Regions from separate parts of the Micromonospora sp. LOL_025 genome, predicted to be linked through region 1. Evidence: riboswitches for the same ligand, from Rfam matches in the RefSeq annotation. Region 1 holds a riboswitch; each other region holds the start of a gene.

Region 1 (3,266 bases):
CGAGGTCGAGATCACCCTCGCCGCGCCCGCGCCGCTTTTCGGGTACGCGTTCGGCCAGGCCCGCGCCGCCCATCTCGGGCTGGCCGCGCGCCTCGCCGCGGCCCTCGACACGGACCGGACCGGGCCGCCGGGCGGCTGACCGCGAGGCAGCCAGGCCCGGCCGGAGGCGACGGGCGCCGTGGTGCCCCGGCGATCCCGCGACGGGCGGGGCACCGGGGCACGGGCGTCAGTAGACCGACAGGTGCACGTGGTTGGTGTGGTCGCTGGACGGGTCGCCGTTGGCTCCGCTGTACGACTTCCACCCGCTGCTCGGCAGCCAGATCTGCCGGTACCAGATCACGTAGAGCACGGCGAGCCGGTCGGCGTTGCGCACGAAGTACGCCGACAGGTTGTTGCCGTACGTCCGGTCGCCCCCGGAGGCGTCGCCGCCGAAGCCGCCCTTCTGGGCCGCGAAGTCGCAGGCCCGACCCTTCGGGTGCTCGCCCGAGCCGCCGGGGCGGTAGCAGGAGACGTAACGGGTGAAGCCCGCCGCCTTGGCCTGGTTGAGCGCGTGCAGGGTGCGCGGGGTGATGCAGCCGTTGGCGGGGGTGGGGTCGTTGACGCTGCACGACTCGCGCGGCCAGGAGCCGTCGGAGTTGCGCGGCGCCGCCTTCGCCGTCTTGCTCGAGCTGCCGCCCGGCGAGGAGCCGCCGCCCGCGGACTGCTGCCGCTGTTGCTGCTGTTGCTGCTGCTCGCGGTTGGCGACCGTCAGTGCCCGTTCGGCCTGCTCCTTGCGCTTGGCCATCACGCTGACCTGCTTGCGCTGCTCCCGGATCTCGCCGTCCAGGGCCAGCTTGGTGCGGGTGGCCTCGTCCCGGGTCTCCTGGAGCTCGCGCAGGGCCCGGTCCTCCTTGGCGGCCACCGCGTCGAGGGCGGCGGCACGGTCCATGAAGCCGTCCGGGGAGCTGCTGTTGAGCAGGGCGGACGCCACGCTGAGGCGGCCGGTGCGGTAGGCGGCCCCCGCGATCTCGCCGACCTTGGCGGTGCGCGCGGTCAGCTCGACCTCGGTGGTCTTGAGCTGCGCGGCGAGCTGCTGCTGCCGCTTGGCCGACGTGTCCAGGGCGCGCTTGGCGTCGAGGTAGCCCTTGCTGGCGGCCTCCAACTGGGCCCGCAGGGCGGGGGTGCCGCCCTCCTCGTCCTGGCCGGGGGCCGCGGCGAGCAGGCCGGCGCGGGTGGCGGCCGCCGCCGGGGCGGCGGTGACCGGGGCCACGGCGGCGCCGAGGGCGAGCATCGTGGCGATCAGGGCCGCCGTCCGGGCGGCACGTCGTCGTACGGGTGCCATCACTGGCATACACGTGTCCTTCCGTCAGCCGCCGACCGGGTTAGCTGACGGGTTCGGGACGGAAGATCCCTACCGCTGACGCGGATGCACCCCACGAACTTGGTTCCCCGGTTCGCCCCGTCGGGCGATTAGGCGGCGGCCACCGCCGGCACCGGTGGGTGCCGCCTGGCGGAGGCCGAAGCCGAGCCTACCGGTGCCGGTGTGACTGGTGCACCGCAGGTGACGGACGGTGTACATCCACTAACAGTCAAATCCGACATAAGCCCACAATACTCTCCCAGATTTAAGGTTGTCCTCATTACCACTCGACCGCCCCGCAGGTCCCGGGCGACGCTCCCGGCTCGATCTGCAACGTGGCGTGCTCGATCTGAAAGTCGTCGTGCAGCGCGGCCCGGGCGGCGCCCAGCACCGCGCCGACCTCGGCGCCGGGGGCCATGGTCAGGTGCGCCGAGGCCACCTCCATCCCGGAGGTCAGCGTCCAGACGTGCAGGTCGTGCACCTCGGCGACGCCGGGCACGGCGGCCAGTCGGTCGTGCACGGCCGTGACCTGGAGGTGCTCCGGCGCGGCCTGCACCAGGATGCGCAGCGCGGCCCGCCCGAGCCGCCAGGTGCGCGGCAAAATGAACACGCCGATTCCGACCGCCACCAGCGGGTCCGCCCACCACCAGCCGGTGGTGACGATCAGCAGCGCGGCCCCGATCACACCGAGTGACCCCAGCAGGTCGCCGAGGACCTCCAGGTACGCGCCGTGGACGTTGATGCTCTCCTTCGCCCCGGAGCGCAGCAGCGCGAAGGCGCCGACGTTGGCGAGCAGGCCGAGCACGGCGACCACCAGCATCGGGCCGGCCAGCACCTCGGGCGGGTCGCCGAAGCGGCGCACCGCCTCGATCACGACGTAGACCGCGACCCCCGAGAGCAGCGCGGCGTTGGCCAGCGCGGCCAGCACCTCCAGCCGGTAGAGGCCGAAGGTGCGCTGCGGGTCGGCGCCCGCCCGCCGGGTGGCGGCGATCGCCGCGAGCGCCATGCCGATGCCGAGCACGTCGGTGAACATGTGCCCGGCGTCGCTCAGCAGGGCCAGTGAGCCCGTGCGGAAGGCCGCCACCGCCTCCACCACCATCAGGCCGGCGAGCAGCCCGAACGCCGCCCAGAGCCGGCCCCGGTGGCGGTGCGCGGCGTTCGCCACCGACCCGTGATGGTGGTCATGACCTGCGCCCACGCGCCCATCCTCCCTCTGGGGATCCGGATTCGCGTTCAATTTATGCTCACATCGCTATGTGTGCAAGTAACGGATCCTCAGCCGATCGGGTCGACGGTGGTCAGCCGCTGGGTGGCCCGGGACAGCGCCACGTAGAGCGTCCGTACCCCCGACCCCGGGTCGGCCCGGATCTCGCTCGGGGCGACGAGGACGACCCCGTCGTACTCCATGCCCTTGGCCTCCAGGCTGGTCACCACCTGTAGGCGCGGCGCGCCGAGCCCGCCCAGCCAGCCGGCCACCTCGTCGCGGCGGGGCACCGGCGTGATCACGCCGACCGTGCCCTCGACCTCGGCGAGCAGCGCGCCGGCCGCCGCCACCACCGCGGCCTCCAGCTCCGCCGGCGGCACCACCAGCTCGACCGGTTCGACGCCCGTGGAGCGCACCGCCCTGGGCAGCGGGAGGTCCGGGTGCAGCCGACGGATCTCGGCCGCCGCCACCGCGAAGATCTCCGCCGAGTTGCGGTAGTTCGTGGTGAGGGTGAAGTGGTGCCGCTTGCGCCGGCCCAACGCCTGGTCCCGGGCCCGGGTCAGCTCCTCCGGATCCCCCGTCCACGCCGTCTGCGCCGGGTCGCCCACCACCGTCCACGAGGCCAGCCGGCCCCGCCGGCCGATCATGCGCCACTGCATCGGCGAGACGTCCTGCGACTCGTCGACCACCACGTGCGCGAACTCCCGGTAGTCGTCGGGACGC
Region 2 (3,266 bases), on a different contig from region 1:
TCCTGGCGCTCTGGCCGGCCCAGGCGCTGGTGCCGGAGGAGAGCCGCTGGTGGTTCACCCAGGTCTTCCCGCCGGTGCGGTCGCTGGAGTTCTGGATGGGCGTGGCCGCCGCCGAGCTGATGCGGCGCGGCCGGTGGCGTGGGCCGGGCCTGCCGCTGGCCAGCCTGGTCTTCGTAGCGACGTGGGTGGTCGCCGCGCAGTGGGTCCGCGCCGAACTGTGGGCGGCGCTGCTCTCGGTGGCGTACGTCCTGGTCATCGCCGCGGCGGCGGACGCGGACGTGCGCGGGCGGCGCTCGCCGTGGCGGTCCCGTCCGATGGTCTGGCTGGGCGAGGTCTCCTTCGCCTTCTACCTGGTGCACGTCCTGGTGATGATCACCGTCCTGCGGCTCACCGGCGACTGGGGCGTCGGCTTCACCGGCTGGTGGGGGCCGGTGGTGGTGCTCGGCTTCCTGCTGGTCAACCTGGCCCTGGCCGGTCTGTTGCACCGCGTCGTCGAGACGCCGATGATGCGGTTGCTCACCCCGCGCAGGCCGGCCCGGGCGACGCCCCGTGACGGGGGCGACGCCGGGACGCACCCCGGCGGCCCCGGGGCGACGCCGCCGGGGGAGCGGGGCAACGCCGTGCCGCGCCCCCGGGCCGCCGACCCGCACGACGACCACCGACCGGCGTACGTCGACTCGCGCCGACCGGGAGCGGGTGCTCGACATCTGCGAGCGTCAGCCTGCTCGGCCCGGCGGCCGGAGTGTCCGCCGACGAAATCCCGACCGTTTCCGTGACGCCGGTCACCACGTCGGCGAATCGGTCATCCGGCGCGGCCCGGCTGATTCCCGCCGGGGTTTCGGCGCCGATGTCCGCCACTCGTCCCGTTGTCACCCGGAGGCGCCCGCATAAACGGTCGTCCCATTGAGTCGTGTCAGTGGCGAAGTGCCCGCAAAAACCGTCTCCCGATCAAGGTTTAGGCAGGTGGGACGGGGTTGGCAGGGCGCGGACCGGCCAGTAATGTCGGCGCGTCCGGTGCGGTACCCGATCGCCCAGAGGCGACGCCGCGCCGACCCGCCTAATCGTGAACGACGAACCGGGGACCCAGTGCTTGTTGGGGTGAATCCGTGGGCCGTGGGCCCGTGGTAGGGCGTTCTTCCCGCCCGAATCCGTCAGCTAACCCGGTCGGCGGTGTCGGAAGGAGTTCCATCCCCATGCCACACCCGTCCACCCCTCGGTTGTTCCGCCGTCTCCACGGCGCCGCGGTGCCCGCGCTCGTCCGCCCGCAGGTCACGAGCTGACCCACCGGTCACCGTCCGTCGCCCGGCATCCCGGGCGCATCCCCTGAGTGGTCCACCACCCGCCCGGACGCCCGTCCGCGCGGTCGGTCCGCCCTGCCCTCGGCGCGGACCGACGGCCGCTCGCCCCCAGCCCGTGGAGGAAACCGTGAAGCACCACCTCAAGCGACAGCTGCGTCGCCTCACGTCCGAGCGCCCGTACCAGCTGGCCGCCGCGTCCGCCGCGGCGCTCGTGCTGGCGTCGGGCACGGGCGCGCTGTTGGCCGGAGCCGACGAGGCCCCCGCCGCCGCGCAGGCCCCGGTGGCCGCGACCGAACTGCGGGACGACACCGCGGCCTCGCGCAGCCAGGCCAGGGCCGCGACCGCCCCGTCCAGCGCCGCCCCGGCCGCGTCCAGCGCGGCCCCGTCGGCCCGCGCCTCCAGCGCCGCCCCGGACCCGGACCTGACCCGCAAGCCGGAGCCGCCGAAGCCCCCGGCCGCCAAGACCCTGGACTACGACTACCAGGCCCAGACCACCTTCTACAACTGTGGTCCGGCGGCCGTCCGGCACGCCCTCAGCGCCGCCGGCATCGCGCGCAGCCAGGACGCCCTCGGTGCCCAGTTGGGTACCGACCAGATGGGCACCGACTCGGCCCAGGACACCACCCGCGTGCTGAACGCGGTGGTGAAGGGCGACCCGTACCGGACTCGGATGATCCCTGGTGGCGCGGCCACCCCGGCCCAGATGGACCGGCTCCAGGCTGACGTCGTCGCGGCCATCGCCGACGGGCGGGGCGTCGTGGTCAACGTCGCCGGCAGCGCCACGGACACCGACGGCGGCTGGCACTCCTTCCCCGGCGGCCACTACATCGCCGTGGTCGGCTACCAGGACGAGGGGCGGCTGGTGAAGATCGCCGACTCGGCGAACCCGGCGACCGCCTCGTACTGGATCAGCACCATCGCCCTGGCGAACTGGGCGGCCACCCGCGGCTACTCCGCCTGAGCGACACCGTCGGGCGTCGGCCCCCGGATTCCGGGGCCGACGCCCGATGTCGTGTCCGGGTCACGGCCCTCGCCCACGGCGTCCGGTGGGTGGCACACTGCGCCCATGATCGATGAATCGGGTGACCGGGACGGCCGGCGGGTGCTCCTGCTGCTGCACGGCATGGGTGCGACCGGCGACGTGTGGCTGCCCTGGGCGCCGCTGCTCGAGCGTCGGTGGGCGGGACGGTGGCTGGCGCCGGACCTCGCCGGCCACGGCTGGTCGCCGCCGCTGCCGGAGTACTCGTTCCCGGGGCTGGCCGCGCGGATCGCCGCGGGGCTCGCGGCGGGGGACCGGCTCGTCGTGCTGGGGCACTCCCTCGGCGGGGTGGTCGCTCTGGCACTGGCCGCCCGCAGCGCCGGGCTGCCCGTCGACGCCGTGGTCGGGCTCGGCATCAAGGCCGTCTGGTCGCCGGCGGAGCTGGCGAAGGCGGGTGAGTTGGCGGCCCGGCCGGTGACCTGGTTCGCCAGCCGGGACGAGGCCGCCCGCCGCTACCTGCGGGTGGCCGGCCTGACCGGGCTCTTCGCCCCGGACCATCCCGTCGTGGAGGCCGGGCTGCGGCAGGTCGACGGCCGCTGGCGGCTGGCGATGGACCCGGCCGCGTTCGGCGTGGGCGCGCCGGACCTGCCCGCCCTGCTGGCCGCGACCGACGTGCCCGTGCTGCTGGCCCGCGGCGAGCACGACCCCATGGTCACCGACGCCCAGCTCAAGGAGCTGGGCGTGCCGGTCGCCACCCTGCCCGGCCTCGGGCACAACGCCCACGTCGAGGCCCCCGAGGCGGTCCTGGACCTCGTCGACCCCTACCGCTGACCGTTCCCCACCCTGGGCGGCGTCAGGTGGCGGGGGAGAGCGTCGCCTCGTCCGGGTCGAGCGGCAGGCCGGCCCCGCCGGCGCGCGGGGCAGGTGCGTTCCACTCCCCGTCGAGCTGGCGCCGCGCGGCCTCCAGGAACGCCTCGGCGTACGACTCG
Region 3 (3,266 bases), on a different contig from region 1:
GACCGGGTGCACCCGGGGACCGCCGTCGGCGCGGACGGTGGCCAGGTAGCCGAAGCCCGGCCCGTACTGCTGCATGAGAAGGCGGATCCCGTCGGCGAGGCGGGGCTCGTCGGCGGCGAATTCGGACCAGGAAGCCATGCGGGCATTCTATCGAACAAACGTTCGAACACGCACTCCGACACGCAGGTCACCCGTGTCGCTCGCTAAGGTGTGCGGATGCTGCTCTCCGACCGCGACCTGGCCTCCGAGATCGAGGCGGGCACGCTCGCGCTGGAGCCGTTCGAGCCCGCGCTGGTGCAACCGTCCAGCATCGACGTACGCCTGGACAAGCTCTTTCGGGTCTTCAACAACCACCTCTACACCCACATCGACCCCGCGCAGCAGCAGGACGACCTGACGTCGATGGTCGAGGTGCCGGAGGGCGAGCCGTACGTGCTGCATCCGGGCGAGTTCGTGCTCGCCTCGACGCTGGAGGTGATCACGCTCGGCGACCAGCTCGCCGGCCGCCTCGAAGGGAAGAGCTCCCTGGGCCGGCTCGGCCTGCTCACCCACTCCACGGCGGGCTTCATCGACCCGGGCTTCTCCGGTCACGTGACCCTCGAACTGTCCAACGTGGCCAACCTGCCGATCACCCTCTGGCCGGGCATGAAGATCGGGCAGCTCTGCATCTTCCGGCTCTCGTCGCCGGCGCAGCACCCGTACGGCTCGGCCGTCTACGGCTCGCGCTACCAGGGGCAGCGCGGGCCGACCCCGAGCCGTTCCTGGCAGCACTGGCGCACGTGGCCGACCCGCTGACCCGGACCTAGCGGGCCTGCGGAGGGCCCCCGCCGGGCAGGGCCCCCCGCGTGCCTCAGCCGGGTCGGCCGTAGCTGTGGATCGGGCCGTCGTCGACCTTCTTCATCTTGATCGGCACCCCGGCGCGGGAGGCGTGCACCACCCAGCCCCCGCCGACGTACATGCCGACGTGGTGCAGGTCGCTGTAGTAGAAGACGAGGTCACCCGGGCGCAACTCCCCCCGGCTGACGGTCGCGGTGGCCCGGCGCTGCTGCGCGGCGTTGTGCGGCAGCGAGACCCCGGCCTTGGCCCAGGCGGCGAGCATCAGGCCGGAGCAGTCGTACGAGTTCGGACCCTCGGCGCCCCAGACGTAGGGCTTGCCGATCTGCGCGCAGGCGAACTTCACGGCGGTGCCGGCCGCGCCGCCGGGATAGCTGGCGGGGCAGGGCGCGGGGCGCAGCGGCCCGCCACCGCCGTTGCCGTAGATCCGCAGCCGCAGCTTCTGCAACCGGTCGATCTCGGCGTTGATCTGCTTCTTCTTCGCCGCGAGCTGGGCCTCGGTGCGGCTGAGCTGGACGACCATCTCGTCCAGCGGCGCCTTCCGGGCGGCCAGCCGGTCGCGCAGCTCGGCGACCTGCCGCACGTCCTGCTGCTGGTGCTGGGCGAACCGGTCGAGCAGTTCGAGTTGCCCGACCATCTCGCTCGGTGAGCGGCTGCCCAGCAGGGCGTTGACGGCGGAGACGTTCTCGCCCTTGTAGGCGCGGGCGGCCAGCGCGCCCACCTTCTCCATCGCCTGGTCGACCTGCTTCTCCAGCGGCCCGATCTGCGCGGCGAGCGCGTCGGCCTGCTTCCGCCTGGCGGCCAGGTCCTGTCGGGTGGCGTTGTGCCGTTCGATGACCGGTTCGAGCTTGTTCCAGTCCTCGTCGATCTGCCGTTCGATCTCGGCGACCGTCGGTTCGGCGTGGGCCGCCGTGGCGCCGCCGGTCAGGACGACGGCGAACGCGGCCAGGGCGGCGAGGGCGGTGGTGCAGCGGTACCAGCGTGGGCGCGGCGCAGCCGTCACCGGGTCGGCGAGGGCCGACCGGGTCGACGGTGGCCGCGGGGCATGGTGTGCCACCGGGCTTCGTACTCCTTCTTCCGGACCGCCTACCGGGTTAGCTGACGGGTTCGGGCGGGAAGGGGCGCCCTACCGCAGGATCGCGGATTCACCCCGGGGAACCTGGGTCCCCGGCTCGCTCGGGAGCGACTCGGCGGTGTCGGACCGTCACCGCCCTGGTTGGACGGATTGTCACCGGCCGACGAATGACCAGAGTAGAGACGACCGTTATCGATCCGCAACCCTGCGGACGGTGACACTCCGTGCCCACCCGCGCCGGACGAATCCGCAACCCGGGCGACGAAGATTTCCTTCCTCATGAAGTGTCTGACGGAAAGGTATTGACCGGAGGCGGCGGACGGGGCGAAGGTGACCCCACCTTTGCCCGTCCGAACTGGGGGTCTGATGCACCTGTCAGCGACATCGAGGAGCAGACGCGTCCTGCTGGCCGCCGCCATGGCCGCCGCCATGGCCGCGACGCCGCTCACCGCCGCCGGATCCGCCGCCGCAGCAGCGCCGGTGGACGACCGGCAGCAGCAGTACGCGGCCGCGGCGGCCGAGTACGGCGTGCCGGAGAGCGTCCTGCTCGGGGTCTCCTACCTGCAGTCCCGCTGGGACACCAACGCCGGCACGCCCAGCACCAGCGGCGGCTACGGACCGATGCACCTCACCGACGCCGAACACGTCGCCGCCCTGTCCGGCGGCACGCACCACGACGAGGGCACCGAGGACCCGCGCGGCGACGACTCCCGCCCGTCCCTGGCCGAGGCCCACGAGCCGCCGGCCGCTCCGCCGCCCGCCGAGGCCGCACTGCGGACCGTCGACGCCGCCGCCGACCTGACCGGCGCCAGCGAGGAGTCGCTGCGGACGGACGTCACGGCGAACATCCGGGGCGGCGCGGCGCTGCTGGCCGCGTACCAGAAGGAGATCGGCGCCCCGGTCGGCGCCGACACCGACCCGGCGGCCTGGTACGGCGCGGTGGCCCGGTACTCCGGCGCGGACAGCGCCGACGCCGCGGCGGCCTTCGCCAACGAGGTGTACGCCACCATCGCCACGGGCGACAGCCGGGTGACCGACGACGGGCAGCGGGTCACGCTGGCCGGCCGCGCGATCCAGCCCGACCGCTCCTGGCTGGACCGGCTGCGCCTGCGCAAGCTCACCCGGCCGGACGGCCTTGAGTGCCCGAGCGACATCTCCTGCGAGTGGATCCCGGCCCCCTACCAGCAGTACGGCCCCACGGTGGGCGACTACGGCAACCACGACCTGGGGAACCGGCCCGCGCAGCAGAAGATCGAGTACATCGTCATCCACGACACCGAGGGCTACTTCGGTCCCAGCGTCAACCTGGTCAAGGACCCGAAGCGGGTGGGCTGGCACTACACCCTGCGCTCGGTGG

The links. Region 1 has a riboswitch for cyclic di-AMP ahead of ACFHW0_RS02350 (coiled-coil domain-containing protein). Riboswitches for the same ligand answer to the same signal wherever they lie in the genome.
Region 2: linked by a shared signal. The riboswitch ahead of ACFHW0_RS12710 (C39 family peptidase) and the one ahead of ACFHW0_RS02350 (coiled-coil domain-containing protein) in region 1 are both predicted to bind cyclic di-AMP.
Region 3: linked by a shared signal. The riboswitch ahead of ACFHW0_RS08065 (NlpC/P60 family protein) and the one ahead of ACFHW0_RS02350 (coiled-coil domain-containing protein) in region 1 are both predicted to bind cyclic di-AMP.

The regions. Positions count from the first base shown of each region.
Region 1 is NZ_JBHMIR010000001.1:495,098-498,363, reverse strand. It holds gene ACFHW0_RS02355 (SRPBCC family protein) at 1-139, shown strand, start outside; gene ACFHW0_RS02350 (coiled-coil domain-containing protein) at 227-1,321, opposite strand; cyclic di-AMP (ydaO/yuaA leader) riboswitch at 1,335-1,466, opposite strand; gene ACFHW0_RS02345 (cation diffusion facilitator family transporter) at 1,620-2,537, opposite strand; gene ACFHW0_RS02340 (HelD family protein) at 2,615-3,266, opposite strand, start outside.
Region 2 is NZ_JBHMIR010000007.1:231,832-235,097, reverse strand. It holds gene ACFHW0_RS12715 (acyltransferase family protein) at 1-776, shown strand, start outside; cyclic di-AMP (ydaO/yuaA leader) riboswitch at 1,045-1,185, shown strand; gene ACFHW0_RS12710 (C39 family peptidase) at 1,414-2,259, shown strand; gene ACFHW0_RS12705 (alpha/beta fold hydrolase) at 2,365-3,108, shown strand; gene ACFHW0_RS12700 (CDP-glycerol glycerophosphotransferase family protein) at 3,131-3,266, opposite strand, start outside.
Region 3 is NZ_JBHMIR010000004.1:267,773-271,038, reverse strand. It holds gene ACFHW0_RS08075 (pyridoxamine 5'-phosphate oxidase family protein) at 1-138, opposite strand, end outside; gene dcd (dCTP deaminase) at 217-795, shown strand; gene ACFHW0_RS08065 (NlpC/P60 family protein) at 851-1,891, opposite strand; cyclic di-AMP (ydaO/yuaA leader) riboswitch at 1,904-2,037, opposite strand; gene ACFHW0_RS08060 (N-acetylmuramoyl-L-alanine amidase) at 2,276-3,266, shown strand, end outside.